DNA from 3 places in the Streptomyces sp. NPDC005496 genome. Region 3 is predicted to be linked to each of the others. Evidence: riboswitches for the same ligand, from Rfam matches in the RefSeq annotation. Region 3 holds a riboswitch; each other region holds the start of a gene.

The links. A riboswitch is a leader RNA that binds a small molecule or an ion and turns the genes downstream of it on or off. The one in region 3 is predicted to bind cyclic di-AMP.
Region 1: it holds a riboswitch for cyclic di-AMP, as region 3 does, so the genes downstream of both, ACFYQQ_RS19095 (M23 family metallopeptidase) here and ACFYQQ_RS04155 (M23 family metallopeptidase) in region 3, are expected to answer to the same signal.
Region 2: it holds a riboswitch for cyclic di-AMP, as region 3 does, so the genes downstream of both, ACFYQQ_RS12145 (NlpC/P60 family protein) here and ACFYQQ_RS04155 (M23 family metallopeptidase) in region 3, are expected to answer to the same signal.

The regions. Positions count from the first base shown of each region.
Region 1 is NZ_JBIAJQ010000005.1:664,311-673,917, forward strand. It holds gene ACFYQQ_RS19065 (amino acid permease) at 1-816, shown strand, start outside; tRNA gene ACFYQQ_RS19070 (tRNA-Lys) at 927-1,002, shown strand; gene ACFYQQ_RS19075 (dihydrofolate reductase family protein) at 1,098-2,240, shown strand; gene ACFYQQ_RS19080 (alginate lyase family protein) at 2,340-3,554, shown strand; tRNA gene ACFYQQ_RS19085 (tRNA-Met) at 3,648-3,721, shown strand; gene ACFYQQ_RS19090 (PP2C family protein-serine/threonine phosphatase) at 3,865-5,202, shown strand; cyclic di-AMP (ydaO/yuaA leader) riboswitch at 5,458-5,615, shown strand; gene ACFYQQ_RS19095 (M23 family metallopeptidase) at 5,627-6,676, shown strand; gene ACFYQQ_RS19100 (aldo/keto reductase) at 6,733-7,677, shown strand; gene ACFYQQ_RS19105 (PrsW family intramembrane metalloprotease) at 7,933-9,282, opposite strand; gene trmB (tRNA (guanosine(46)-N7)-methyltransferase TrmB) at 9,348-9,607, opposite strand, start outside.
Region 2 is NZ_JBIAJQ010000003.1:779,614-789,220, reverse strand. It holds gene ACFYQQ_RS12160 (hypothetical protein) at 1-512, opposite strand, end outside; gene ACFYQQ_RS12155 (NlpC/P60 family protein) at 661-1,740, opposite strand; gene ACFYQQ_RS12150 (hypothetical protein) at 2,285-2,638, shown strand; gene ACFYQQ_RS12145 (NlpC/P60 family protein) at 2,826-3,983, opposite strand; cyclic di-AMP (ydaO/yuaA leader) riboswitch at 3,991-4,148, opposite strand; gene pcrA (DNA helicase PcrA) at 4,637-7,120, shown strand; gene ACFYQQ_RS12135 (M23 family metallopeptidase) at 7,220-8,815, opposite strand; gene ACFYQQ_RS12130 (alpha/beta fold hydrolase) at 8,992-9,607, opposite strand, start outside.
Region 3 is NZ_JBIAJQ010000001.1:910,229-919,835, reverse strand. It holds gene ACFYQQ_RS04165 (pitrilysin family protein) at 1-802, shown strand, start outside; gene ACFYQQ_RS04160 (M16 family metallopeptidase) at 799-2,187, shown strand; cyclic di-AMP (ydaO/yuaA leader) riboswitch at 2,432-2,594, shown strand; gene ACFYQQ_RS04155 (M23 family metallopeptidase) at 2,607-3,371, shown strand; gene ACFYQQ_RS04150 (GntR family transcriptional regulator) at 3,557-4,252, shown strand; gene ACFYQQ_RS04145 (HPr family phosphocarrier protein) at 4,517-4,798, opposite strand; gene ACFYQQ_RS04140 (GNAT family N-acetyltransferase) at 5,004-7,877, shown strand; gene ACFYQQ_RS04135 (DUF5998 family protein) at 7,962-8,558, shown strand; gene ACFYQQ_RS04130 (nucleotide pyrophosphatase/phosphodiesterase family protein) at 8,558-9,607, shown strand, end outside.

The DNA of each region.
Region 1 (9,607 bases), on a different contig from region 3:
ACCGGGTACGACGCCTCGGCCCACATGACCGAGGAGACCCACGACGCGTCGACGGCCGGCCCCCGGGGTATCGTCCGCTCCATCTGGACCTCGTGGATCGCGGGCTTCGTCCTGCTCCTCGGCTTCACCTACGCCATCCAGTCGTACGACAAGGCGCTCGCCTCGCCCACGGGGGCGCCGCCCGCGCAGATCCTGCTCGACGCGCTCGGGGCGACGGCGGGCAAGCTCCTGCTGCTGGTCGTCATCGGCGCCCAGCTCTTCTGCGGGATGGCCTCCGTCACCGCCAACAGCCGCATGATCTACGCCTTTTCGCGGGACGGCGCGCTGCCGTTCTCGCAGGTGTGGCACACCGTGAACCCGCGGACCAGGACACCGGTCGCGGCGGTCTGGCTGGCGGCACTGGGCGCCCTGGTGCTCGGCCTGCCGTACCTGATCAATGTGACGGCGTACGCGGCCGTGACGTCGATCGCCGTCATCGGCCTCTACATCGCGTACGTCATCCCGACGCTCCTGCGGCTGCGCAAGGGCGAGGCGTTCGAGCGGGGGCCCTGGCACCTGGGCCGCTGGTCGCGGGCGATCGGGATCGTCTCCGTCGCCTGGGTGGCCGTCATCACCGTCCTCTTCATGCTGCCGCAGGTCTCGCCGGTCACCTGGGAGACCTTCAACTACGCCCCGGTCGCGGTCCTCGTCGTCCTCGGCTTCGCCGCGACCTGGTGGCTGGTCTCGGCCCGCCACTGGTTCCTCAACCCCGGCCACGAACGCACCATCGCCCGTGAGGCCGCCCGTGCGGGCGCACCCGAACCGGTCGATCCCTGACCCTTCCCGCCCACTTCAGACCCCCCGGCGCGGCCGGGTCACCGATACCCGATCGGAGTCCCGGCCGCGTCCGGCTATGCTCGGGGATGCATCGGCGCGAGCCGTTGCGTGGACCCTTAGCTCAATTGGCAGAGCAGTGGACTTTTAATCCATTGGTTGTGGGTTCGAGTCCCACAGGGTCTACCACGCACAGCGCCTCACGCGGCCTCGGCCGGGTGGGGCGCTGTTGTCGTTGACCCGAACCACCACGAGCCGAGCGCTCGGAGCCGGAGAGTGCGCCCATGCCCCACCCCCACGTCCTGCTGTCCGCCGCCGTCTCCCTGGACGGCTTCCTGGACGACACCGGGCCCGACCGCCTGCTGCTCTCGGGGCCGGCCGACTTCGACCGGGTCGACGAGGTACGGGCGTCCAGCGACGCGATCCTGATCGGCGCGGGCACCATCCGCGCCGACAACCCCCGGCTGCTGGTGAACTCGGCCGAGCGGCGGCGGGCGCGGCTCGACGCGGGGCGCCCGGAGTACCCGCTCAAGGTCACGGTCAGCGGGTCCGGCGACCTCGACCCCGCGGCGCGGTTCTGGCACACCGGCGGCGACAAGACGGTCTACACGACGGACACGGGGGCCGCCCGGGCAGCCGCCGCGCTGCACGGACTCGGCGTCGAGATCGTCGCGGCCGGCCCCGAACTGGACTGGCGGACCGTCCTGGAGCACCTGCACGACGTACGCGGTGTCCGGCGGCTCATGGTGGAGGGCGGCGGCCGGGTGCACACCCAGCTGCTGCGTCAGGGCCTCGCAGACGAACTGCAGTTGGTCCTCGCCCCGCTCCTCGTGGGCGAGCCCGACGCACCCCGCATGTTCGGCCCCGGCCCCTACCCGGCTGGACGGATGAGCCTGGTGGAGACCCGGCCGGTCGGGGACGTCGTCCTCATGCGCTACGTCCCCACCGCCCCCGGCACCGGACCGCTCGCCACCGCCGCCGACCGGCGCTGGCTGGCACTGGCCTGCGAACTGGCCGCCCAGTGCCCGCCCTCGGAGACCGCCTTCAGCGTCGGCGCGGTCGTCGTCGCGGCGGACGGCACCGAGATCTCCCGCGGGTACTCGCGCCAGGGCGACCCGGTGGAGCACGCCGAGGAGGCCGCCCTCGCCAGGACCGACCCGGCGGACCCGCGCCTGGCCACCGCCACCGTCTACAGCAGCCTGGAGCCCTGCGCCCGCCGCGCGTCCCGGCCCGCGCCCTGCGCCCGGCTGATCCTCGACGCCGGGGTGCGGCGCGTCGTCACCGCCTGGCGGGAGCCCGACACGTTCGTCGCCGGTGCCGACGGCAGCGGGGTCCTGACGGCGGGCGGCGCCGACGTCGTCGTACTGCCGGAGTACGAGGAGGCGGCCAAGGCGCCCAACCGGCACCTGCTGCCGCCCGCCGCGTGACCGGGGCCGCCTGCCGGACGGGCTAAGCCATCCTGCGGGCGGGCGGCCGAGGGGTCAGGCTGCGAGGGAGTCGATGCGGCGGACCCGGAGGTCGAGGCGATGCGTTCAGTGGGGCGGCGGGTGACGGCGGTGCTGCTCGCACCGCTGCTGATGGGGCTGATGGCGTCCTGCGGGACGTCCTCGCACGCGCGCTCGGCGGTGCGGGCGCGGCCCGAGGACGGGGCGTTCGAGCACCCCGGAGTGCTGGTCAGCCGGGAGCAGCTGGACAACGTGCGGCGGCACGTGGACCAGGGCGAGCAGCCGTGGGTGAGCGCGTTCCTCGGCATGCGGGACAGCCGCTACGGGTCGTACAAGTGGCAGGCCAAGCCGTACGCGACCGTGGCGTGCCCGCCCGACACCCGGGCCGGGAGCGGCTGCGTCGAGGAGCGTGAGGACGCCATCGCGGCGTACACCCAGGCCCTGTTGTGGAGCGTCACCGGCCGGCCGGAGCACGCGGCCAAGGCGATCGAGATCATGGACGCCTGGTCGGACCGGGTGCGGCGGCACACCGAGGCCAACGCCGGGCTGCAGACCGCCTGGGCGGGATCGACCTGGGCCCGCGCCGGGGAGATCGTGCGGCACACGAAGGCCCACTGGCCGGCGGCGGGCGTCGAGCGGTTCCGGCGCATGCTGCGGACGGTGTACCAGCCCGAAGTCACCAAGCCGGTCCCGGACTTCAACGGCAACTGGGACCTCGTCATGACCGACGCCGCCATCGGCATCGCCGTCTTCCTCGACGACCACCGGGCCTTCGACGCCGCGCTCGCGCGCTTCCGGCAGCGCGTCCCCGCCTACTTCTACCTGCGTCAGGACGGGCAGCTGCCGATGGCCCCGGCGGGCGGCACGGTGGACACCCCGCAGAAGATGACGACGTACTGGTTCGGGCAGAAGCGCTACACGGACGGGGTCGCGCAGGAGACCTGCCGCAACTTCAAGCACGTGGGGTACGCGCTCGCCGCCACCGCCCACATCGCCGAGACCGCCTGGCACCAGGGCGTCGACCTGTACCGCGAGGTCGAGGACCGGCTGCGCGCGGCGCTCACCTTCCACGCCCGCTACCAGCTGGGCGAGACGCCGCCCGGCTGGCTGTGCGGCGGCAAGGTCGACCGCGACATGGGGCCCGACATGGAGGTCGCCCTCAACCACCTGGAGGGCCGGCTCGACGTCCGCGTCCCGGCCGCCCGCAAGCTCGTCGAACGGACCCGGCCCGCCGGAACGGACGATCTGTTCGTGTCCTGGGAGACCCTGACCCACGCCGGGAACCCGGCCGCCTGACCCCCGGCAGGAGCCGAATTCGCAGGTCGCGGGGGTGGCCGGGTGCAGGCGTGCGTCCGCGCCCCCGCCGATGGCGTACACTGGTCTCAACGACGCGGGGTGGAGCAGCTCGGTAGCTCGCTGGGCTCATAACCCAGAGGTCGCAGGTTCAAATCCTGTCCCCGCTACTGAAGGCCCAGGGCCGGAACTCGGATCATCGAGTTCCGGCCCTGAGTCGTTTCCCGGGCCGGGCCCGCCGGCGCTCCCATCGGTGTCATCCGGTCGGTCCACACCGGTCGCCGCCCGCCCCCGTGGCGGGAAGCCTGGACGGGTGGGGCAGCGAGGTGGCGCGCGACGGCCGGAGGAACCGGGGTCCGGCGGGGCCGGCGGCCGGTTCTCCGACGCCGACGACCGGGCCGCGCCAGACCCCCGTGACCGCGTGCCCGGCGGCGGGCCGGACCTCGGAGCGGGCCTCGTGGACGGCGGCCGGAAACCGCTTCCCGGAGGGCGCGAACGGGCCGGGGGACGGCTGCCCGGCGATCCGGTGCCCGATCCCGGACTGGGCGTCCCGTCACCGCCCGCCCCGGAGCGGCCCGCCCGCCGGATCTCGTACGCGCGCACCGTGGTGCGCGCCCTGCCCGCGCTGCTGATCGTCGCCGGGGTCCTCTACGACTACCTCACCCCGTCGCAGTTCACGGCCGCCCCCTTCTTCACGGCCGCGCCCCTGGTCGCCGCGCCGCTGCTCTCGCTGCGCGGCACGGTCCTCACCGGCCTCGCCACGGTCGCCGCCGTCCTCGCCGTGCACATCGACCTCGGGATCGTCGCGCACGCGGAGGCGGTCACCGAGCTGGTCACCGTGGCGACGGTCACCGTCCTCGCCGTGCTCATCAACATGCTCGTCCGCCGCACCGACCGGCGGCTCGCCTCCGCCCGCGAGATCGCCGAGGCCGCCCAGCGCGCCGTGGTGCCGCGCCCGGAGGAACGGATCGGCGGCCTGGAGGTCGCGGCGCGCTACGAGGCGGCGCAGGCCGACGCGTTCATCGGCGGCGACCTGTACGCGGTGCAGGACTCCCCGTACGGGGTGCGGCTGGTCGTCGGGGACGTGCGGGGCAAGGGAATGGGCGCGGTGACGGCCGTCGCCGTCGTCATCGGGGCGTTCCGTGAGGCGGCCGAGCACGAGCCGACGCTGGAGGCGGTCGCCCAGCGGCTGGAACGGGCGCTGGCGCGCGAGGGGACGCGGCGCGACGGGCTGGACGCCTTCGAGGGGTTCACCACCGCCGTTCTCGCGGAGGTCCCGCACGGGGACGGCTTCGTGCGCGTCGTCAACCGCGGCCATCCCCCGCCGCTGCTCCTGCACGCGGACGGCACCCTGCGCACGCTGGAGGGGCCGGACTCCGCGCTGCCGCTCGGGATGGGCGAGCTGGGCACCTGGCCCGACCGTGCCGCCGTGGTGCCGTTCCCGGGCGGGGCGACGCTCCTCGTCTACACGGACGGGCTGTCGGAGGCGCGCGACCCGGAGGGCCGCTTCTACGACCCCGCGGCCCGTCTCGCGGGACGGGTCTTCCGCGACCCGGACGCGCTACTCGACACCCTCATCAAGGACGTGCACCGGCACACGGGAGACGGGACGACGGACGATCTGGCGCTGCTGGCCGTACGGCGGCCGTGAGTCACCGGGGCGGGAGAAGGGGCCGAGGTCACCGCGAGTGATCGAGTAGCACCGCTGCGCATAACAACTGACGAACCGTCAGCGAAAATGAGGTTTAGCCCGCAGGGTCAACTCGCCCGGTTTTCACCGCCCGTGACCCGTAAGTCCGTGACGAAGACGTTAATGATCAGTCGGAACAGCTTGGAATACGGGACCCGAGTCTATTAACGTTCGATAACGCAGCGCGGTCGTCCCAGCCGTCACAAGAGATGGCTCCGTGCGCACGCGCCGAATCCCGCAAGGGAACCGGGGAACCACCAACTTGGGGTGAATCGAGCGTCTTCCGCGGTGCGGTGCACCCTGGTCGACGCGCGTAGGAGACCTTCCTGCTCCGAACCCGTCAGCTAACCCGGTAGGCGAGAAGGAAGGAAAGGAGCGCGCCCACGTGGCGTCCAACCGGCCTGCCCAGTCAACCTCGTTCGCGCCGAGTGACCAGCAGAGCAACACCTTCGGCTACGGCCGCGGCAACGACGAGGGCCCCTGGGAGGAGTGGAATCCCACCGAGGATTCCGTCCGTCCCGTCCGTGGCCGGCACCGCGTCTCCAAGCAGCGCGGCGGAGGACTCGCCCGCAGCTCCACCGTCCTCGGCGTAGGCGTCATCGCCGCCGTCGGCGCGGGCGGCATGGCCACCGCGCAGAGCGGCAAGCCGCCGGTGTCCATCTCGATGCCCGACCTGTCATCGGTCGCCGACTCGGCCAAGGGCCTGATATCGGACGGCTCCGACGCCGGCACACCGAAGGGCTCGGCCACCCCGCTCACCACCGCGGGACTGACCAACTCGGACACCGCGCGAGGCACCACCGACGCGGGCGAGGCCCTGCGCGCCCGCATCATGCAGCAGGCCGAGTCGCAGCAGGACCAGGTCGACCTCAAGGCCGCCGAGGCGGCTCAGGCCGCCGCCGTGAAGAAGGCCGCCGAGGAAGCCGCCAAGACCCAGGACGAGGCCGAGGCCAAGGCCGCAGCCGCCAAGAAGAAGGCGGAGCAGGAGGCCAAGGAGAAGGCCGAGGCGGAGCGCCTCGCGGAGCTCGCCAAGAGCTACGCGCTGCCGACCTCCTCGTACACGCTCACCTCGCGCTTCGGTGACTCCGGCTCCATGTGGTCCTCCGGCTACCACACCGGCCTCGACTTCGCGGCGCCCACCGGCACGCTGATCAAGGCCGTGCACACCGGAACCATCACCGAGGCGGGCTGGGCCGGTTCGTACGGCTACCGCACCATCCTCACCCTGGAGGACGGCACCGAGGTCTGGTTCTGCCACCAGTCGTCCATCAGCGTCAGCGTGGGCCAGAAGGTCGCCACCGGTGACGTCATCGGACGGGTGGGCGCGACCGGCAACGTGACCGGGCCGCACCTGCACATGGAGGTCCACGCGGGCGGCGCCGCCACCGGCATCGACCCGATGGCGTGGCTGCAGAGCAAGGGCCTCAACCCGTAGGTCCGCCGGCCGGGCTCGCGGAATAGGCGGTACCGCGGACGATGTTGAAATCGTCCATGACTTCTCTCCGCAAGCTCGGCCCGTCAGACCTCGAGGTCTTCCCGCTCGCCCTCGGCGGCAACGTCTTCGGCTGGACCGCCGACGAGGCGCAGTCCTTCGCCGTGCTGGACGCCTACGCGGCGGCCGGCGGCAACTTCGTGGACACCGCGGACACCTACTCCTCGTGGGCTCCCGGCAACGAGGGCGGCGAGTCGGAGACCGTCATCGGCCGGTGGTTCGCCGCGCGCGGCAACCGTTCCGACATCGTCCTCGCGACCAAGGCCGGCGCGCACCCCGCGTACAAGGGGCTGGCGCCCGACACCCTCAGGGCCGCCGCCGACGCCTCGCTGCGCCGGCTGGGCACGGACTACATCGACCTGTACTACACGCACTACGACGACCCCTCGGTCCCCGTCGAGGACATCATCGGCACGCTCGACGAACTGGTGCGGGCCGGCAAGGTGCGCGCCGTCGCGGCCTCCAACATCTCGCCCGAACGGCTCCAGGAGTCCCTGGAGTTCTCCGACCGCGAGGGCCTGGTCCGCTACGTCGCCGTCCAGCCGCACTACAACCTCGTCTCCCGCCGCACCTACGAGGGCCCGCTCCAGGAGATCGCCTCCCGCTCCGGCCTCGCCGCCGTCCCGTACTACGCCCTGGCCTCCGGCTTCCTCACCGGCAAGTACCGCCCGGGTACGACGGTCGACTCGGCGCGGGCCGCCGGCGCGGGCAAGCACCTGGAGACCGAGCGCGGGACGCGGGTGCTGGCCGCGCTCGACGAGATCGCCGGGTCCCGGGGCGTCCCGCAGGCCACGGTCGCCCTGGCCTGGCTCGCCGACCGGCCGACGGTGGCGGCGCCGCTCGCCTCCGCCCGGACGGTCGAGCAGCTCCCGGCGCTCCTCGGGGTGGCCGACCTGACCCTGACGGACGCGGAGCTGGCCACGCTGACGCAGGCGTCCGCCTAGGGCCTGTCGTTTGGATCAGGCCGGTGTCGCGGGGTCTGGTGCGCACATCTGCGGCGTTGTCGTCGGTCGCCGACTCCCCCACTCTCGGCTCCGCTCGAGCGGGGGGACCCCCATCGCTTCGACTCCCTCCTCCGCCTTGCAGCTGCACGCACCAGACCCCGCTCGGGTCGGCCGGGACGAACCGTCTGTCACGGCCGACCTGATCCAAACGACAGGCCCTAGACAGGTCCCGCCGGTCGCTCCGCCCCGGTCGCGCTACGAGCGGTACGGGTTGTACGCGCCGTAGGGGTCGTGGCCCGGGTGGGGCGCCGGGTACGCCGACGGGGGGCCGGCGTACGGGTGGACGGGCGGCGGCGCGTACAGCGGTGGCCAGGGCGGTACGACCGCGGGGGCGGACGCCCGGGCCGCGTACGCGAGGGAGGGCCGGGCTACCTCCCGGCGCCGCCACAGCTCGTGCAGCAGCTCCCTCTCCCGTACGACGAAGTCGGCGCTCGCGCGGCCGGCGCGCCCGCGGTGCCGCAGGAACGCCAGCGAGGTCGCGTAGGACTCGTACTCGGCGACCGACCGGGCGGCGGCCTTGCCGAAATGGTGAGCGGCGTAGTCGCGAGCCAAACGCCGCGCCCGCATGGACCCCAGGACGAACGGCTCGGGCGCCGTCAGCCAGCCCGCCACGGCGTACGCGGGCAGCTCCGCGCGCACGGTGCGCAGTTCCCGCTGGCGCGTCCATATGACCAGCCAGGTGAGCAGGCCGAACGCGGGGACCATGAAGGCCGCGTAGACCGCGAAGAAGCCGTACTCGCCGAAGGACGAGGAGCCGTTCCACACCGCGTGCATGCCCATGGCCAGCAGCAGTCCGGACAGCGGCAGCAGCACCCGGCGCAGGCGCTGGCGGTCCGCGGACAGCGCGGCGATGCCGAAGCCGATGCCGGTGAGGACGGTGAACAGCGGGTGCGCGAACGGGGACATCACCACGCGCACGAAGAAGGTCGCCGCGGTCACCGACGCCAGGCCCCGGCCGCCGTTGAGCTGGTCGGTGCCGAAGGCGTTGCCGAGGTAGAGGATGTTCTCGGTGAAGGCGAAGCCGGTGGCGGTCACCCCGGCTATGACGACCCCGTCGACGATCCCGGTGAAGTCCCGTCTGCGGAACAGGAAGACCAGCAGCACGGCGGCCGCCTTCGCGGACTCCTCCACCACGGGCGCTATGACGGTGGCACCGAGCGTGTCGGCGCCGGACGGGTCAGCGGTCGCTGTCGCTATCCACCGGGTCGCGAAACTGTTGGCGACGATCGCTATCAGCGCCGCCGCGCAGGCGCCCCAGGCGAAGGCGAAGAGCAGGTTCCGCCAGGGGCCCGGTTCGACGCGGTCCAGCCAGCGGAACGCGGCCAGCAGGAGCGGGACCGGCAGCACGGCGAGGCCGAGGCCCACCAGGAAGCCCTGGGTGCCGGTCTGCCGGCGGACCAGCGCGAGGATGACCAGTCCGGAGAGCGCGAGCAGGGTGACCAGGGCGCCGTAACGCACCCATCTGTGCTGCCACCAGTGCGCATGCCGCAGCGCACCGTCGGCCGAGCCGGTGGGGTACGTCGGGTACGGAGGAAAGGTGGCCACGGCATCGACCCTAACGAGGGAGGGGCGCTGCCCGCGACGGCACCCGGTGGGGGCCGTGCGGTGCCTCAGTCGCCGGCGGGGGGTTGGTCAGCGTGTTCCTCTTGGCGTTCGTTCCGGTCCTCGGCCCGGTGCTCCGCACGGCGGAACAGCAGGTCGTGCACCACATGGCCCTTGTCCAGTCCCTGGCCCTCGAAACGGGTCAGCGGACGGAAGCCGGGACGCGGCGCGTAACCGCCGTCCGGCTGGGTGTTCTCGAAGTCCGGGTGCGCGGTCAGCACGTCGAGCATCTGCTCGGCGTACGGTTCCCAGTCGGTCGCGCAGTGGA
Region 2 (9,607 bases), on a different contig from region 3:
CCCAGGACGACGTCGCTGTGCGCGTCGCGGCCCGGCTCGGCGCCTGAGACCGCCGCGAGCGACGCCCACAGCCCGATCGCGCACATGACGGTGGACGAGAGCAGCCAGAAGAGGCTGAGGCCGGGGGAGCGCAGGCGGGCGTCCGTCGGCGGGTGACTGTCCAACACCAGCCAGGCGTCGAGGAGTTGCTCGATCTGGCGGTCGCGGCGGACGGCCACGGCGACCGCGACGACGGGCGGGGCGAGCGAGGCGAGCCCGAGGATCGCGAAGATCGGCCCCAGCACCACGCGGGTCGGATCACCCTGCTCGAACTGCTGGAGCGGCAGCACCAGCAGCGCCCACCCGATGATCGCCACGAGCGACAACAGCCACAGCAGCAGCACCCGGTGCACCCCGAGGCTTCGCGCCCGCAACTCCTCCAGGGCCCGCCCCCGGTCGGCCAGCAGCGCCGACCGGTCCGGCCAGGTCCGCAGCTGCCAGGGCGGCGGAAGCGGCAGCAGGGAAGGGGACATCGGGACCTCTCGGACGGCGACGGGCGGCGATGCCGCTGGACCACGACGGACGGTGCGCGTCTGCGGTCGACGCTACCGCGCGAACGTGGCCATGCCATCAGCGCGTACCCGCGTCCGGCCGGAATCCTCCGCCTGCCGTACGGGGTCCTCACACCACCCGCGTAGCCCCCGCAAACGGCATCTCGTCGATCGGCGCCAGTCGTACCGGCGCCGACGGGTTGGGGGCGTGGATCATCCGGCCGCCTCCGACGTAGATGCCCACATGGCTGATTCCCGAGTAGAAGAAGACGAGGTCCCCCGGCTGGAGTTCGGCGCGCGAGACCCGCCGGCCGGCCCCGATCTGGGCGTACGTCGTGCGGGGCAGCGACACGCCCGCGGCGCGGTACGCGGCCTGGGTGAGGCCCGAGCAGTCGAAGGCGTTGGGGCCGGTGGCGCCCCACACGTAGGGGCTGCCGAGCTTCTGATAGGCGTACGCGACCGCCTCCGCCGCCCGGGAACCGGGCGCCTTGGCCGGGGTGGCACTCGTGCCGGTGCCGGACGGGAGGCCCGCCGTCTCCCGTGCGCCGGCCCGCGAGGCGTGCCCGGTGCCGCCGCCGTCCGCCGAGAGCCGCGCCCGCTGCTCGTCCGTGAGCCGGGACAGCAACCGGCGTGCCTCGCCCAGCTTCGTGTTGACCGTCTTCTTCTGCCGCTTGAGCTCGGCCTGCCGGGACTTGAGGGAGGTCAGCTCGACGCGGGCGGCGCCCCGCAGCTGCTCGATCTCGCGCAGCTGCTTGCGTACGCGCGCCACGGCCGCGGCCTGCCGGCTTCCCGCACGTTCGGCGAAGGCGGCCCCGTCCAGGTACCGGTCGGGGTCCTCGGACAGCGCGAGCTGCACGGCGGGGTCGAGGCCGCCGGTGCGGTACTGCGCCGTGGCGATCGAACCCAGCGCGTCCCGGGCCGAGTTGAGGCGGTCCGTCCTGCGGGCCGCCTCGTCGCGCAGCGTCCTGAGCCGCCGCTCCCCCTTGTCGGCCTTCTCCTTCGCCCCGTTGTACTTCTCGGTGGCGACCTCCGCCTCCTGGTACAGCTTGTCGACCTTGGCCTTGACCTGCGCCGGGGAGAGCTGCGGTTCGGCGTGTCCCGTCCCCTCGAAGGCGGTGGCCGTCGCCGCGCCCGCGAGGGCGAGGGTGGCGGCGGTGCGGGCCGTCTGACCGCCGAGTGAGCGTTGTCTGGGCTTGCGGTGCGATGCCACGAGGGCACACATCCTTTCGCGAAGACTCGTTCCGCACGGCCGCCCGGCGGGGCACGGCGACGCGTCCGGCGACGGCCCGCACAGGGGGAGCGGGGCGCCGCCGGACCTTTCGGCGGAAGCGACCGGTTGCCGCCCCTGGCCCGGGCGGCGGTGGAGAGCCGGTCACCTGGGGGAGGACGCTAAACCTGAGCGTGAGCGGCCGGTGACGCCATGTGCGGAAGTGGCGGGAGAGGTCCGCCGGGTGACCGGATGTGACCGCGCTCCCGGTCCGTGGGCGTCGGCTTGACGCTGAGTGCTGACCGAAGCGGGGATTTTCCGACGGGGCCCGAGACCCTGGTGCTATGAGCCCACTGGGCGGTCGTGAGAGATGTCGCGTGACCGCCGAGACGGAGGTGAACACTGCGGCGGGTGGGTCCCGTGGGGTGCGACCGACCGGGGGGCCGGACGGCTGCCGGAGCCGGAAGCGGGTCGCTGGAGACGGCTACCGGAGCCGGAGGGAGGGCTGGTGGAGGCGGCCGGCGGGGCCCCGATTAGGCTCCGGCGCATGGACGTACTCATCCATCTCTTCGTCGGCCTGCACATCATCGGCATCGCCGCGCTCCTCGGCGGCTTCCTCACCCAGATGAAGGCGATGGGCCAGGGCACGGCCCGCTTCGTCCCCGCGATGCTGCACGGCGCGCTCACCATGCTGGTCACCGGAGTCGTGCTGGTCGGTCTCAACCAAGCCGACGACAACTCGCTCGACAACGTCAAGCTCGGCGTGAAGCTGGCCCTGCTGATCGTGATCCTCGGGCTCGTCTACGTGAAGCGCGACGAGGAGAAGGTCGACAAGGGCGCCTTCGCCGCGGTCGGCCTGCTGACCGTCGCGAACATCTTCATCGCGGTGCTCTGGACCTGACGGCGCCCGCCCGGGGAACCCTGGGCGACCGGCCCGACCGGCCCGACCGGCCCGACCGCCCCGACCGGCCCGACGGCCGCGCCCGGCGTGACCCCATGGTCATCGGCAGGCCCGGCGGCCGTGTCCGGTGCGACCCGGGGGCCGTACCGGACACGAACGCGAGGGGGTGCCGGCGTGGTGGCGTCCCCTACGCGGGGCGCACCACGCTGTGGATCGACGAGGTGCCGTCGTAGTAGATCGACTCCTCGCGGACGTACGCGCCCGGCTTCGGGGCGTGGATCATCATGCCGTTGCCGATGTACAGGCCGACGTGGCTGATGTCGTCGTAGAAGAAGACCAGGTCACCGGGCTTGATGTCGGAGAGCGGGACCGTGGTGCCCGCGTCGACCTGGTCCCAGGTGGTGCGCGGCAGGGAGACGCCCGCGGCCTTCCAGGCGGCCTGGGTGAGACCGGAGCAGTCGTAGGAGTCCGGGCCGGTCGCGCCCCACACGTACGGCTTGCCGACCTGGGCCCGCGCGAAGGCGATGGCCTTGTCGGCCGTGGTGGCGTACGCCGGGTCCTCCGCCGTGCCGCCCGCGCCGGCGTCCGAGTCGCCCTGGTCCTGCTGGGCGGTCTCCTCGCGGCTCCGCTCCTCCTGCGCGGCCTGCTGCCTGGCCAGTTCCTCGGCCTTGCGGTCGGCCTCCTCGCGCTTCTTCTCCTCGATCGCCGCGAGCCGCGCCTTCTCCTCGGCGGTGAGCTTCGAGAGCAGTCCGCGGGCGTCGGCGAGCTTCCGCTGCACCTCGGCCTTGGTCGACTTGAGCGTCCGCTGCGAGGTGGTCAGCTTCTCCAGGCTCTCGGAGGCCTCCGCCCGCTTCTTCGCCGTCGCCGCCTGCTCGGTGACGTAGTCGTCCACCGCCACCTTCTGGCGGCTGGTCAGACGGCCCATGAGCTGGGTCTGGTCGAAGTAGTCCTGCGGGTCGTCCGCCAGCAGGAGGGTCGCGGTGTCGGGGGCTGCGGCCCCGGTGCGGTACTGGGCGGCGGCGTACGAACCCAGCTCCTCGCGCGCCGTGTTGAGCTTCTCGGTGCGCTTGGCCACGTCGTCCAGCAGGGTGTCGACGCGCTGGCGCTGCTTGGAGCTCTTCTCCTTGGCCGCGTTGTACTTCTGGGTGGCCGTCTCGGCCTGGTGGTAGAGGTCGTCCACCTTCTTCTGGACTTCCTCGAGACTCGGCCTGGGTTCGGCCGAGGGCGCGGCGTTCGCCGTCTGCGAGAGCAGGGCCACGGACGTGAGGGCCGCCGTGGCGAGGCCCGGGGCCCGGACACCCGCTACGCGCGTTCCCGCAGGACGCCATTTGCGATGCGACGCCAAGAGAGGCGACTCCTTCCACGATCCGCCTACCGAGTTAGCTGTCGGGTTCGGGCGGGTGGTTCGGAAGGGTTGCCCTACGGTCCGCGCCCGACAAGGCGGTCGGACCGATTCACCCCAAGGTCGGTGGGTCCCCGGCTCCGGTTGCCGCGTGGGCGCGCCGGACTCGGCGGAGGCCGCGCGGCCCGGCGTCGTTCGCCGGTTGGGTCGGGCGGCCTGACCGGCACGCTAGCCAACGCGTGTGGCTTCTGTGAAGGTTGATGTTCGATATGCCCGATACGTTTTCGTGACCTTTTTCGCGGGGACCGGGTCGCGCCGCCGTCGCGGATCGTTTTCCGACTGATTGTCCTGACATGTGCGCCTTCCTCGGCGGACGTGGTGTGCGTCTCGTCCGGCCGTCACCCCAGGTGACCGGGTGGTTCCGGACGGCGAGAGCGGCCGGGCGGCGGGGGCGGCACCGGACGGAGCGGCACGCTGCCCGACGGGGCGAAGCGGCGGCCCGGGTACGGGAAGACGGCGGGCCTGGCGAGTGGTGCGGGGGCGATGCGCCTACGAGGGGAGCGGGGCGGCGGTGACCGGCGGGCCGGTCCCGGAATGCGGCGGAGTTCCCGAGGTGGCCGCGGGGTGTCAGTGGGGCGGCCTAGACTCGGAAGGCGATGAGCAGCCTCTTTGACGACAGCTTCCTGGCGGACCTCAAGCCCTCCGGGGCCCACGAGGAAGAGCCCCCGCCGCCGCCCGAGGACGGGACGCCGGAGCACCTCCCGGACGACCTGTTCGGCGGCCGCTTCGACGCGCCCCCGAGCAGGGACGCGTACTACCGCGACGGCGCCGCGCGCCCCGCGGTGGACCCGGCGGCGCTGCTGGACGGGCTGAACGAGAACCAGCGGGCGGCCGTGGTGCACGCCGGTTCCCCGCTGCTCATCGTGGCAGGCGCCGGATCGGGCAAGACCCGCGTGCTCACGCACCGCATCGCGTACCTGCTGGGCGAGCGCCATGTGCACCCCGGCCAGATCCTCGCGATCACCTTCACGAACAAGGCCGCGGGCGAGATGAAGGAGCGCGTCGAGCAGCTCGTCGGCCCGCGGGCCAACGCGATGTGGGTGATGACCTTCCACAGCGCCTGCGTCCGCATCCTGCGCCGCGAGTCGAAGAGGCTCGGCTTCACCTCCTCCTTCTCGATCTACGACGCCGCCGACTCCAAGCGCCTCATGGCCCTGGTCTGCCGCGACCTGGACCTCGACCCGAAGCGCTTCCCGCCGAAGTCCTTCAGCGCCAAGATCAGCAACCTGAAGAACGAGCTGATCGACGAGGAGGACTTCGCCGCCCAGGCCGCCGACGGCTTCGAGAAGACCCTCGCCCAGGCCTACGCCATGTACCAGTCGCGGCTGCGCGAGGCCAACGCCCTCGACTTCGACGACCTGATCATGACGACGGTCAATCTGCTCCGCGCCTTCCCCGACGTCGCCGAGCACTACCACCGCCGCTTCCGGCACGTGCTGGTCGACGAGTACCAGGACACGAACCACGCCCAGTACGCCCTCGTCCGCGAGCTCGTCGGCACCGCCGAGCACCCCGTGGACGTGCCGCCCGCCGAGGGCGACCTCGGGCCCGCCGAGCTGTGCGTCGTCGGTGACGCCGACCAGTCGATCTACGCCTTCCGCGGCGCGACGATCCGCAACATCCTCCAGTTCGAGGAGGACTACCCGGACGCGACGACGATCCTCCTGGAGCAGAACTACCGCTCCACGCAGACGATCCTGAGCGCCGCCAACGCCGTCATCGAGCGCAACGAGAGCCGCCGCCCGAAGAACCTGTGGACCAACGCCGGCGCCGGCGCACGCATCACCGGCTACGTCGCCGACACGGAGCACGACGAGGCACAGTTCGTCGCCGACGAGATAGACCGCCTCACCGACGCGGGCGACGCCAAGGCGGGAGACGTCGCCGTCTTCTACCGTACGAACGCCCAGTCCCGTGTCTTCGAAGAGGTCTTCATCCGCGTCGGCCTGCCGTACAAGGTCGTCGGCGGCGTCCGGTTCTACGAGCGCAAGGAGGTCCGGGACGTCCTCGCGTATCTGCGCGTGCTGTCGAACCCGGAGGACTCCGTCCCGCTGCGCCGCATCATGAACGTGCCCAAGCGCGGCATCGGCGACCGGGCGGAAGCCATGATCGACGCCCTCGCCCAGCGGGAGAAGATCAGCTTCCCGCAGGCGCTGCGCCGCGTCGACGAGGCGTACGGCATGGCGGCCCGCTCGACGAACGCAGTCAAGCGGTTCAACACGCTGATGGAGGACCTGCGGACGGTCGTCGAGTCCGGCGCCGGTCCGGCCACCGTCCTGGAGGCCGTCCTCGAACGCACCGGCTACCTGGCCGAGTTGCAGGCCTCGACCGACCCGCAGGACGAGACCCGCATCGAGAACCTCCAGGAACTCGCCGCCGTCGCCCTGGAGTTCGAGCAGGAGGCCGGTGAGGGCGAGGCCGCGGGCAGCCTCTCCGAGTTCCTGGAGCGGGTCGCGCTCGTCGCCGACTCCGACCAGATCCCCGACGAGGAGGACGGCAACGGCGTCATCACCCTGATGACCCTGCACACCGCCAAGGGCCTCGAATTCCCGGTCGTCTTCCTCACGGGCATGGAGGACGGCGTCTTCCCGCACATGCGCGCACTCGGCCAGACCAAGGAGCTGGAGGAGGAGCGGCGCCTGGCGTACGTCGGCATCACCCGCGCGCGGGAGCGGCTTTATCTGACGCGGTCCTCCATGCGCAGCGCCTGGGGCCAGCCGTCGTACAACCCGCCGTCGCGCTTCCTGGAGGAGATCCCGGACGCGCATCTGGAGTGGAAGCGCACGGGTTCCATGGGACCGGTGTCCTCGGGGCCGGTCTCGGGGGTGGCGGCGTCGCTCTCCTCGTCGCGCTCGCGGTCCGCGGCCTCGGGCGCGTCCGGCTTCGCGACGCGCCGCGGTGTCGCCGAGAAGCCGGTGGTCTCGCTGGCCGTCGGTGACCGGGTCACGCACGACCAGTTCGGCCTCGGCACGGTCGTCGGCGTGAAGGGCACGGGCGCCAACGCGGAGGCGACGGTCGACTTCGGCGAACCGAAGCCGAAGCGGCTGCTGCTGCGGTACGCGCCGGTCGAGAAGCTCTGACGCGAGGCTGAACGGGACACGGCTCGCCCGCGGTTGACGGGCGGGCCGGACAACGACCGCGATTCAGAGACGAGTTGCCGTCCCGGGCGGAGTGGGCGATCAGGTCGGGTCGATGCCGTGGCTGCGGAGCCACGGCAGCGGGTCGATCGCCGAGCCGCCCGCCGGACGGACCTCGAAGTGCAGGTGCGGGCCGGTCGAGTTGCCGGAGTTCCCGGAGAACGCGATCGGGTCGCCGGCCTTCACGGTGGTCCCCGAGGCGACCTTGTACGTCGAGAGGTGGCAGTACCACGTCTCCGTACCGTCCTTGGCGGTCACGATCGCCATGTTGCCGTAGGCGCTGTTCCACTGCGTGCGCACGGTGCCGTCGGTCGCGGCCATCACCGTCGTCCCGTAGGAGACGGGGAAGTCGATGCCGGTGTGCACGGACATCCAGTTGATGCCGGACTGCCCGTAATAGGCGCTGAGGCCCTTCTGCGCGACCGGCAGGGCGAACTTGGGGCGCAGCCGCTCCTTGCGGGCCGCCTCCTCCGCCGCCTTCTTCTTCTCCGCCTCCTGCTCGGCCTTCAGGTCGATGCGTTCCTGCGTCCGGCTGGCGCGGTCGGCGAAGTCGTCGGCGTCCGCGGAGAGGTTGGCGAGCTGGGTGTCCAGCTTGTTGTTGGCGGCGGACGGCTTCACGGATGCCTTCTCCGGCGCCGCGGCCGTCGTCTCCGTGCCGTTGTCGTCCGCGCTCACGCTCACGACGGAGGCGGCGGCGATGCCCGCGACCCCCATCACGCACGCCGAGGGAACGGCCACCGTCAGCAGGGCGGAACGTTTGGCCGGGGCTCGGCGCCGGGATCGGCTTCCGGTGCGCGAAGCCGATCGCGCACCCGGGACGACCGCGGCCGGCGCGGCGACGAGTTCCTCGACACCGTCGAGCAGCAACGACCCCGTAGCCGGGCCGTCCTCGTCGTCGGCCGTGTCGAACTCGGCCTGTCCGTGCTCGGGTTGGTCGAAGGAAACCTGCTCGAACGTGGCCGTCGGCAGCTGGTCGAAGGGCTGGGCCGCCGGCTGTTCGTACGTCTCGGACGGCGAAGCGGCCTGGTCGTACGCCTCGTACGTGTCCTGGCCGCCGTCGGAGTTCCACTGCGTGGCGTCGTACGCACCCGTGTCGAGCACCTGCGTGCCCCACTGCTGCGTCTGGTCGCCCTGGTCCAGCGGGTTGACGTGCTCGGCCTGGTTCCAGGCGGTCGCGTCCCACTGTCCGGTGCCGTCGTGGCCCTGCGACTGCGGCGGGATACCGGCGAGTTGCTGGTAGTCGGTGCCCCAGGCGTTCGTCTCGTAACCGCCGGTGTCGTACGCGGCCTGGTGCTGCCCGGCGTACGGGTCGTAAGTCGTCCCGTGGTCGCCGGCCCCGGGCATGTGGTGGCTTCCCGTGCTCATGGAGGGGTCGCCGGACCACTGCGTGGCGTCGTAAGAACCGGTGGACGCGCTCGCGTCGGCACCCGGCATGTCACCGAAGAGGGGGTCGGTCGCGAAACTCGCGGCCTCGTAACTGCCGCCGCCTGATTGAAATCCGGTGGCGGGGTACCCGTCGTGCGTGGTGAAGTCGCCGTACGGGGCTCCTTGCAGGCCGTACGGCGCGTAGTGCGCCTCAGCGGCATCGGGAGCCGAAGCCGGGGGGTTAACGGTCCCCGACGGGTGACGGTCGTTCACCAACTTCTCTTTCGCCTCGACAACAGGGGCTGGCAGAGCAGTGCGGCGACTGTACCCGGCGGTACGCGGGCGCGACAATCTTCGGCAGGTTTCGTGCTGGCTGGAAACGGGCATTCGGCCGTGTTTCGGGGGACGGCGGGCACGACCTTGGCCTGGCGTTCGATGAATGTTCGATATTAAGCCACGGTCAGACCGCCACTTCGGGCGGCTTCAGGCGCTCCGATCTCCTCGGTCCCTTCCGTCTCTTCGGCGTCGAGCGCCTGGCGTATCCCGGTCGCGACCGCGGGATGGACGGGCAGGGCGAGATGGCCGATGCCGCTCACCTGCACGTTCTGTGCGAGCAGGTCCGGGTGGTCGACGCGGGCGCTCTCCAGCGGGTCCATCAGCTGGTCGAGATCGCTCCAGAAACTCACGAAGCGCGTCCGGCAACCCGGCGCCGGCATGCGCAACTCGTCGATCACCGGCGAGTCGGGGCGCATCTGGCGCACGATCGGGTGGGCGTTCATCAGCGGGACGACCCGCGTACCCGTGTGCGGGGTGCCCAGCGTGACGAGCGTACGGATGCGGCTGTCCCCGCCGAGCCGCTGCGCGTAGTAGCGGGCGATGAGCCCGCCGAGGCTGTGCCCCACGACGTCCACCCGTGCGTGGCCCGTGCGCTCGCAGATCTCCTCGATGTGCCGCCCGAGCAGCTCCGCCGCGGTGCGGATGTCACAGGTGAGCGGGGAGTAGTTGAGCGACTCCACGCGCTGCCTGCCGTGCTGCGCGAGGCTGCGGCGCAGCAGTACGAAGACC
Region 3 (9,607 bases):
CACCCTGGAGGACGCCCGCGCGTTCTTCCGCACCTACTACGCGCCCAACAACGCGGTGCTGTCGGTCGTCGGGGACATCGACCCGGAGCAGACGCTCGTCTGGATCGAGAAGTACTTCGGTTCCATCGCCGGGCACGACGGCAAGCCCGCACCGCGCGACGGCTCCCTGCCGGACATCATCGGCGAGCAGCTGCGCGAGGTAGTCGAGGAGGAGGTCCCGGCCCGCGCGCTGATGGCCGCCTACCGCCTCCCGGAGGACGGCACACGCGCGTGTGACGCGGCCGACGTGGCGCTGACCGTCCTCGGCGGCGGCGAGTCGTCCCGCCTCTACAACCGGCTCGTACGCCGGGACCGTACCGCCGTCGCCGCCGGGTTCGGCCTGCTGCGGCTCGCCGGGGCACCCTCCCTGGGCTGGCTCGACGTGAAGACGTCCGGCGACGTCGAGGTGCCGGTCATCGAGGCGGCCGTGGACGAGGAGCTCGCCCGGTTCGCCGAGGAGGGCCCCACGGCCGAGGAGATGGAGCGCGCCCAGGCCCAGTTGGAGCGCGAGTGGCTGGACCGGCTCAGCACGGTCGCCGGCCGCGCCGACGAACTGTGCCGCTACGCCGTCCTGTTCGGCGACCCGCAGCTGGCCCTGACCGCCGTGCAGCGGGTGCTCGCCGTCACCCCCCAGGAGGTGCAGGAGGTCGCCAAGGCCCGGCTGCGCCCCGACAACCGCGCGGTGCTCGTCTACGAGCCCGTCGCCGCCGAAGAGGCGCAGGCCGCCGAAGCCACCGACGAGGACGAGGAGTCGGCCAAGTGACCGAGCTCGCGACCATGGAGTTCCACCCGCAGCCCCAGGCCGGCGAAGCCAAGCCGTGGGCGTTCCCGGCGCCCGAGCGCGGCACGCTCGACAACGGCCTGACGCTGTTGCGCTGCCACCGCCCCGGCCAGCAGGTCGTCGCCGTCGAGGTGTTCGTCGACGCGCCCCTGGAGGCCGAGCCCGCGGGCCTCGACGGTGTCGCCACGATCATGGCGCGCGCGTTCTCCGAGGGCACCGACAAGCACTCCGCCGAGGAGTTCGCCGCCGAGCTGGAGCGCTGCGGCGCCACCCTCGACTCGCACGCCGACCACCCGGGCGTCCGCCTGTCCCTCGAAGTCCCGGTCTCCCGGCTGGAGAAGGCGCTCGGGCTGCTCTCCGACGCGCTGCGGGTACCGGCGTTCGCGGACAGCGAGATCGAGCGGCTGGTGCGCAACCGGCTGGACGAGATCCCGCACGAGGCCGCCAACCCGGCCCGCCGTGCCGCCAAGGAGCTCTCCAAGGAGCTGTTCCCGGCCACCTCGCGCATGTCGCGTCCGCGCCAGGGCAGCGAGGCGACGGTCGAGAAGATCGACGCGGCGGCCGTACGCGCCTTCTACGAGAAGCACGTCCGCCCCGCCACCGGCACCGCCGTCATCGTCGGCGACCTCACCGGAATCGACCTGGACGCGCTGCTCGCGGACACCCTCGGTGCGTGGACCGGCTCGTCGGCCGAGCCGCGCCCGGTGCCGCCGGTGACCGCGGACGACCGGGGCCGCGTGATCATCGTCGACCGCCCCGGTGCCGTGCAGACGCAGCTGCTCATCGGCCGCGTCGGAGCCGACCGTCACGACCGCGTGTGGCCCGCCCAGGTGCTCGGCACCTACTGCCTCGGCGGCACGCTCACCTCGCGCCTGGACCGCGTCCTGCGCGAGGAGAAGGGCTACACCTACGGAGTGCGGGCGTTCGGCCAGGTGCTGCGCTCGGCCCCGGACGGCTCGGGTGCCGCGATGCTCGCCATCAGCGGCTCCATCGACACGCCCAACACGGGTCCCGCCCTGGACGACCTCTGGAAGGTCCTGCGCACGCTCGCCGCGGAGGGCCTGACGGACGCGGAGCGCGACGTGGCCGTGCAGAACCTCGTGGGGGTCGCCCCGCTCAAGTTCGAGACGGCGGCGGCGGTCGCGAGCACGCTCGCGGACCAGGTCGAGCAGCACCTCCCGGACGACTACCAGGCGACCCTCTATCAGCAGCTCGCCGCCACGGGCACGGTGGAGGCCACCGCCGCGGTCGTGAACGCCTTCCCGGTGGACCGGCTGGTGACCGTCCTGGTGGGCGACGCCGCGCAGATCGCGGAGCCCGTGAGGGCGCTCGGGATCGGTGAAGTCAGCGTCGTACGAGCCGAGTAGGACCGTGCGGACAAGGACCCCGGTGACCGAGAGGTCGCCGGGGTTCTCGCGTTTACCCATGGTCCATCCGGGGTTTCACGCGCGCTTACCCGACTTCGTCCTCAATATGTCCGTATTGCTAGGTGGTTGCCCTTCTGCCCTGTGGCATGCACTACAAAAACCGCGATCCGTTTGTCGATCGAAAGACGCCCCCCTTAGCGTCAATCCGGCTGTTCGTCAGGCAGTGCGCCGCGTCCGCGGCACCGGACAGTCATCGCCGAGTCCCCGTACGGCGCGAGCCAGGGGAGCCGGGGACCCATCGCAGTCCCTGGGGTGAATCGGGCGTCCTTCCTCGCGGAGGAGGCCCGTAGGAGACCTTCCTGCTCCGAACCCGTCAGCTAACCCGGTAGGCGAGAGGGAAGGAAAGGACCAGCCCCTTCATGGCGTTCACCCGTGCCACCGGGAAGCATCGTCGTCCGAGCCGGATCACGCGGACCACCAAGAGTGCGGCGGGCGTGGCGGCTCTCACCACCACCGGTGTCATCGGAACCCTGGCCGCCCCGGCGTTCGCCGCGGACACCGCCGTCCAGCAGACCGGGCTCACCCAGGCCATCACGATCGGCGACACGGTCGCCGAGCAGATCGACGCGCAGGCCGCCGCCCAGCAGCACGCCGCCGAAGAGGCCGCGGCGCTGAAGAAGGCCGAGGAGGCCGCGCGGCAGCGCGCTCTGGCCGAGGTGAAGGAGGAGCGCGCGGCCAAGGCGCGCGCCGCCCGCGCCGCCGAGCGCAAGCTCCTCAACACCTTCGTCGCGCCGATCGCAGGCTCCTACGTCTCCACCGGCTACAAGACCGGTGGCAGCCTCTGGTCCTCCGGCAGCCACACCGGCGTCGACTTCCACGCCGCGTCGGGCACCGTCGTCCACGCCGTCGGCGCGGGCACCGTCGTCACGACCGGCTGGGGCGGTGCCTACGGCAACCAGGTCGTCATCAAGATGCACGACGGCACGTACACCATGTACGGCCACCTGTCGTCCATCAGCGTCACCGAGGGGCAGACGGTCACCCCGGGACAGCAGATAGCCCTCTCCGGGTCCACCGGCAACACCACCGGACCCCACCTCCACTTCGAGGCCCGTACGACGGCCGAGTACGGCTCGGACCTCGACCCCGTCTCGTATCTGCGCTCGCACGGCGTCAGCCTCTGACACCCGTACGACTTTCGAAGGCCCCGGCTCCGTGAGCCGGGGCCTTCGTCGTTTCGAACGGCCCTCTGTCCAAAAAATAGCCATGGATTCCGGTCCGCCGTCGGAAATTCCGTCCCGCTGCAATAGAGTCACTGAACGGGCGTCAATCGACGGCGTTTCGCGATGATTAAGGCGGAGGTCCGCTCATGCGCATTCCGGCGCACTCGGTATGCACGGCGATCCGTGACGACATCGTCGCGGGTGTCTACGAGCGCGGCGGCCGGCTCACCGAGGAACTGCTCGCCCGCCGCTACGGCGTCTCGCGCGTCCCGGTGCGCGAGGCGCTGCGCACCCTGGAGGCCGAGGGCTTCGTCGTCACCCGGCGGCACGCGGGCGCGTGCGTGGCCGAGCCCACCGAGCAGGAGGCGGCCGACCTCCTGGAGATGCGGATGCTGCTGGAGCCGCTGGGCGCCGCGCGGGCCGCGCAGCGCCGCACCGAGGCCCACCTCAAGGTGCTGCGCGGACTGGTCAGGCTGGGGCAGGAGCGGGCCAGGAGGGGCCACAGCGAGGATCTGCGGTCCCTGGGGGTCTGGTTCCACGAGACGCTCGCGCAGGCGTCCGGAAGCCCCGCGCTCACGTCGACGCTCGCCCAGCTGCGGCACAAGATCGCCTGGATGTACGCGGTGGACGCCCCTGCCAGTCCCGCGGAGTCCTGGGCCGAGCACGGCGGCATCGTGGACGCCGTCGCACGCGGGGACAGTGAGCGGGCGCGCGCCATCACCGCGCTGCACACCGAGCGCGCCGGCTCCGCGCACCGCTTCCGCTCGCCCGGCCGGGGCGACCTCGCGGACCGTGTGAGGACTTCGCAACATCCCGTAAACACGTCGGGCCTGCGGCATTAACAGAAGCGCCGTATACAAAGAGGGATATGTGGCGGGGGAGTATTTCCGCTGCCTTCTTTTCCGTGCGCCGGTAATTCACGGGGGCGCTTTTTCCGCATGCTCCGGACGCCGTGTTCGGGCCGGGAGCGGAAAATGGTCGGGGGCGGTGCACGGAAAAGACCCGGACGGATGCGGGGGCTTCCGTCCGGGCATGGAAAACGGCGAAGCCGCGTCGGCCCGGTCCGGGTTCGACGCGGCTTCGCCGCATGCGGGGTGTCCGCGGGGTCAGACGGTCTCGGGAAGCTCGTCGAGACCCTCGGAGACCAGCTTGGCCAGACGGTCGAGCGCGGCGTCCGCACCCTCGGCGTCGGAGGCCAGGACGATCTCCTCGCCGCCCTGGGCGCCGAGGCCGAGGACCGCGAGCATCGACGCGGCGTTGACGGGGTCGCCGTCCGCCTTGGCGATCGTCACGGGGACGCCGGAGGCCGTGGCCGCCCGGACGAAGATGGAGGCGGGGCGGGCGTGGAGGCCCTCGGCCCAGCCGACGTTGACGCGGCGCTCAGCCATGTGATGCTGCCCTTCGAGTGTTTCAGGGTTGTCTAGACCAGTGTCCCATACGGTGGAGCGTGTCCCGGCGGCCCGCGAACGGGACCCGGGCGGACTCCGCCTCCAGGATGCCCCCCGAAGCCGCCGCCGGACCTGCCCTCAAGGGGTGTCGCGCGCCCGGGCCTGCGCCGCGACGGTGTCGGACCCGCGCCGTACGCTGGGCCCCATGCAGACGTCGTCGGACCGGCACGAGTACCCCGCCCACTGGGAGGCCGACGTGGTGCTGCGCGACGGCGGCACCGCGCGCATCCGGCCCATCACGGTCGACGACGCCGAGCGGCTGGTCAGCTTCTACGAGCAGGTCTCGGACGAGTCGAAGTACTACCGCTTCTTCGCGCCCTACCCGCGCCTGTCCGCCAAGGACGTCCGCCGCTTCACGCACCACGACTTCGTGGACCGCGTGGGACTCGCGGCCACCGTCGGCGGCGAGTTCATCGCCACCGTGCGCTACGACCGCATCACCCCCGACGGACTGCCCGCCTCCTCCCACCCGGCGCCCGCCGGCCCCGACGGCGGACAGGCGCCCCCCGTCTCCGACGAGGCCGAGGTCGCCTTCCTCGTCCAGGACGCCCACCAGGGGCGCGGCGTCGCCTCGGCCCTCCTCGAACACATCGCGGCGGTGGCCAGGGAGCGCGGCATCCGCAGGTTCGCCGCCGAGGTGCTGCCGGCCAACAGCAAGATGATCAAGGTGTTCACGGACGCCGGCTACCAGCAGAAGCGCAGCTTCGAGGACGGCGTCGTCCGGCTGGAGTTCGACCTGGAGCCGACGGACCGCTCACGCGCCGTCCAGTGGGCGCGGGAGCAGCGGGCCGAGGCGCGGTCCGTGCAGCGGCTGCTCGCGCCGGGCTCGGTGGCCGTGATCGGAGCGGGCCGCACCCCCGGGGGAGTCGGCCGCAGCGTCCTGGACAACCTGCGCGACGCCGGCTTCACCGGCCGCCTGTACGCGGTGAACCGGGCGTTCGAGGAGAAGGAGCTGGCCGGCGTCCCGGCCCACCGCTCCGTCCGGGAGATCGCCGAGCCCGTCGACCTGGCGGTCGTCGCCGTCCCCGTGGAACAGGTGCCCGAGATCGTCGCCGAGTGCGGCGTGCACGGCGTGCAGGGACTCGTCGTGGTCTCCGCCGGATACGCGGAGAGCGGTCCCGAGGGACGCGAGCGCCAGCGCGAGCTGGTCCGCCAGGCCCGTACGTACGGCATGCGCATCATCGGGCCCAACGCCTTCGGGGTCATCAACACCTCCCCCCGGGTGCGCCTCAACGCCTCCCTCGCGCCGGAGATGCCGCGCGCCGGCCGGATCGGCTTGTTCGCCCAGTCGGGGGCGATCGGCATCGCGCTGCTGTCCCGGCTGCACCGGCGCGGCGGCGGCGTCACGGGCGTCACGGGCGTGTCGACGTTCGTCTCGTCCGGCAACCGTGCGGACGTGTCCGGCAACGACGTGCTCCAGTACTGGTACGACGACCCGGACACCGACGTCGCCCTGATGTACCTGGAGTCCATCGGCAACCCCCGCAAGTTCACCCGGCTCGCCCGGCGGACCGCGGCGGCGAAGCCGCTGGTCGTCGTCCAGGGCGCGCGGCACGGCGGGGCCGCCCCGCAGGGCCACGCCGTACGGGCCACCCGGCTCCCGCACGCGACGGTCTCCGCGCTGCTGCGGCAGGCCGGCGTCATCCGCGTCGACACGATCACCGAGCTCGTCGACGCGGGACTGCTGCTGGCCCGCCAGCCGCTTCCGCAAGGCCCCAGGGTCGCGATCCTCGGTAACTCGGAGTCGCTCGGCCTCCTCACCTACGACGCCTGCCTCGCCCAGGGACTGCGCCCGCTGCCCCCGCTCGACCTGACGACGGCGGCCTCGGCGGACGACTTCCACGACGCGCTGGCCCACGCGCTGGCCGACGACGACTGCGACGCCGTGGTGGTGACCGCCATCCCGGCCGTGGGGGAGACGTCCGCGGCCGACGCGGCGCTGGCCGAGGCGCTGCGCTCGGCCGCCACGGCCGCGCCCGCCAAACCGGTGCTCGTCGTCCACGTCGAGCTGGGCGGTCTCGCCGAGGCGCTGTCCGCCGCCGCGAGCACCGCCCCCCAGCCGGCCGGGGCCCGGACCTCCCCGGCACCCTCCGAGCGGACCGCCGGGACGCCGCGCCCGGCGGAGCGCGCAGCCGGCGACGACCTCGCCGCGAGCCCCCGCCTCATCCCGGCGTACCCCGCCGCCGAGCGGGCCGTCCGCGCCCTCGCCGAGGCCGTGAAGTACGCCCAGTGGCGCCGCGAGGCCGCCGACCCCGGCAAGGTCCCGGAGTGCGAGGACATCGACGAGAGGGGCGCCGCCGCGCTGATCGACGGACTCCTCGCGAGCACTGAGGGGCTCACGCTGGGCCCGGACGAGACCTGCGACCTCCTCGGGCGGTACGGGATCGCCGTCCGCAGGGCCCTGCCCGCGCCCACGCCCGACGACGCGGCCGAGGCTGCCCGCACCCTCGGCTACCCCGTGGCCCTCAAGGCCACCGCCCCGCACCTGCGCCACCGCGCCGACCTCGGGGGCGTCCGGCTCGACCTCGCCGACGAGGAGCAACTGCGCCGGGCCTACGCCGAGTTGACCGAGCTGTTCGGCACGCCGGAGGAGCTGCGGCCGGTCGTCCAGGCCATGGCGCCCCGCGGGGTCGACACCGTCGTAAGGGCCGTCATCGACCCGGCGGCCGGTGCCGTGCTCTCGTTCGGGCTGGCCGGGGCCGCGTCCCAGCTGCTCGGCGACACGGCGCACCGGCTGATCCCGGTCACCGACCGGGAGGCGGCCTCGCTGGTGCGGTCGGTGCGGACGGCGCCGCTCCTGTTCGGCTGGCGCGGCTCGGCCCCCGTCGACACGGCCGCCCTCGAAGAGCTCATGCTGCGCCTGTCGCGGCTGGTCGACGACCACCCGGAGGTCGTCGCGGTCTCCCTGGAGCCGGTCGTCGTCGCGCCGCACGGCGTGAGCGTCCTCGGTGCCACCGTGCGGCTCGCCCGTCCCCCCGCCCGCGACGACCTGGGCCCCCGCACGCTCCCCGTCGTCTGACCGCGCCCCGCCGCCCCCGCCGGGTGGCCCGTCCCCCGCCCGACACCCGCGAGCGGTGCCTCGCAGCCGGTGCGCCACCGTAGGATGGACGTCATGGCCAAGACCAGTACGACGACCCAGGGGCTGCGAGCGGCGATCGAGCGCAGCGGCTACTACCCGGCTCTCGTGGCCGAGGCGGTGGAAGCCGCCGTCGGCGGCGATGCCGTCAGGTCGTTCCTGGTCCACCAGGAGACGACGTTCGACGCGAACGAGGTCCGCAGGCACGTCACGGTGCTGGTCCTCACCGCCAACCGCTTCATCGTGAGCCACACCGACGAGCAGGCGGCGGACACCACCTCCCCGACGCCGTACGCCACGACGTCGACGGAGTCCGTGAAGCTCAGCCGGATCTCGTCGGTCGTGGTCAGCCGCGTCGTGGCGAACCCCGAGTCGTACGCGCCGGGTACGCTGCCCCGCGAGGTCGTCCTGACCATCGGCTGGGGCGCGGTCTCCCGCATCGACCTGGAGCCGGCGGCCTGCGGCGACCCGAACTGCGAGGCCGACCACGGCTACACCGGCAGCTCCACGGCGGACGACCTGAGCCTGCGTGTCAGCGAGGCCGGGGACGGTCCGGAGACGGTGCGTCAGGCCCTCGCCTTCGCGCAGGCCCTCTCCGAAGCGACCGCGGACGTCACGCGCTGATGGTTCTGCCCGCCTGGGACCACCCGGAACCGCTCGCCCTCGACTCCGCGCCCGTCCCCGAGTACGGCACCGGTTCGCTGGCCGACCTGCTGCCCACGCTCGCCGCGGGCATGGAGGTGCCCGGCGCGACCGTCGCCATACCGGAGCTGGCCGCGGCCGACCGTAACTGCGTCTTCCTGATCGACGGTCTCGGCTGGGAGCAGCTGAAGGCGCACCCGGACGAGGCCCCCTTCATGACCTCGCTGCTGGCGTCCTCCCGCGGGGGCACGGGCCGCCCGATCACCGCGGGCTACCCGGCCACCACCGCTACCTCGCTCGCCTCCGTCGGCACGGGGCTGCCGCCCGGCGCGCACGGCCTGCCCGGCTACACCGTGCGCAACCCGGACACGGGCGCCCTGATGAACCAGCTGCGCTGGAACCCCTGGACGGAACCGGGCGTCTGGCAGCCCTACCCCACCGTCTTCCAGCTGGCGGACGCGGCCGGTGTGCACACCGCCCAGGTCTCCTCGCCCGGCTTCCAGAACACCCCGCTGACGAAGGTCGCGCTCAGCGGCGGCACCTTCCACGGCCGGCTGACCGGCGAGGAGCGCATGGACTTCGCGGCCGAGCAACTGGCCGCGGGTGACCGCTCCCTGGTCTACACGTACTACGCGGAGGTGGACGGCAAGGGCCATCGCTTCGGCGTCGACTCCGACCCGTGGCGCGGCCAGCTGATGTACGTCGACCGGCTGGTCCAGCGCCTGGCGGAACAGCTCCCGCCGCGCACCGCCCTCTACGTCACCGCCGACCACGGCATGATCGACATCCCCTTCGACGAGCAGCACCGCATCGACTTCGACGAGGACTGGGAGCTCAAGGCCGGCGTCGCCCTGCTGGGCGGCGAGGGCCGCGCCCGCCACGTCTACGCGGTGCCCGGCGCCGAGGCGGACGTGCTGACCTGCTGGCGCGAGGTGCTCGGCGAGCAGTTCTGGGTGGCCTCGCGCGACGAGGCCGTCGCGGCGGGCTGGTTCGGCCCGCACGTCGACGAGCGGGTGTACGGGCGGATCGGC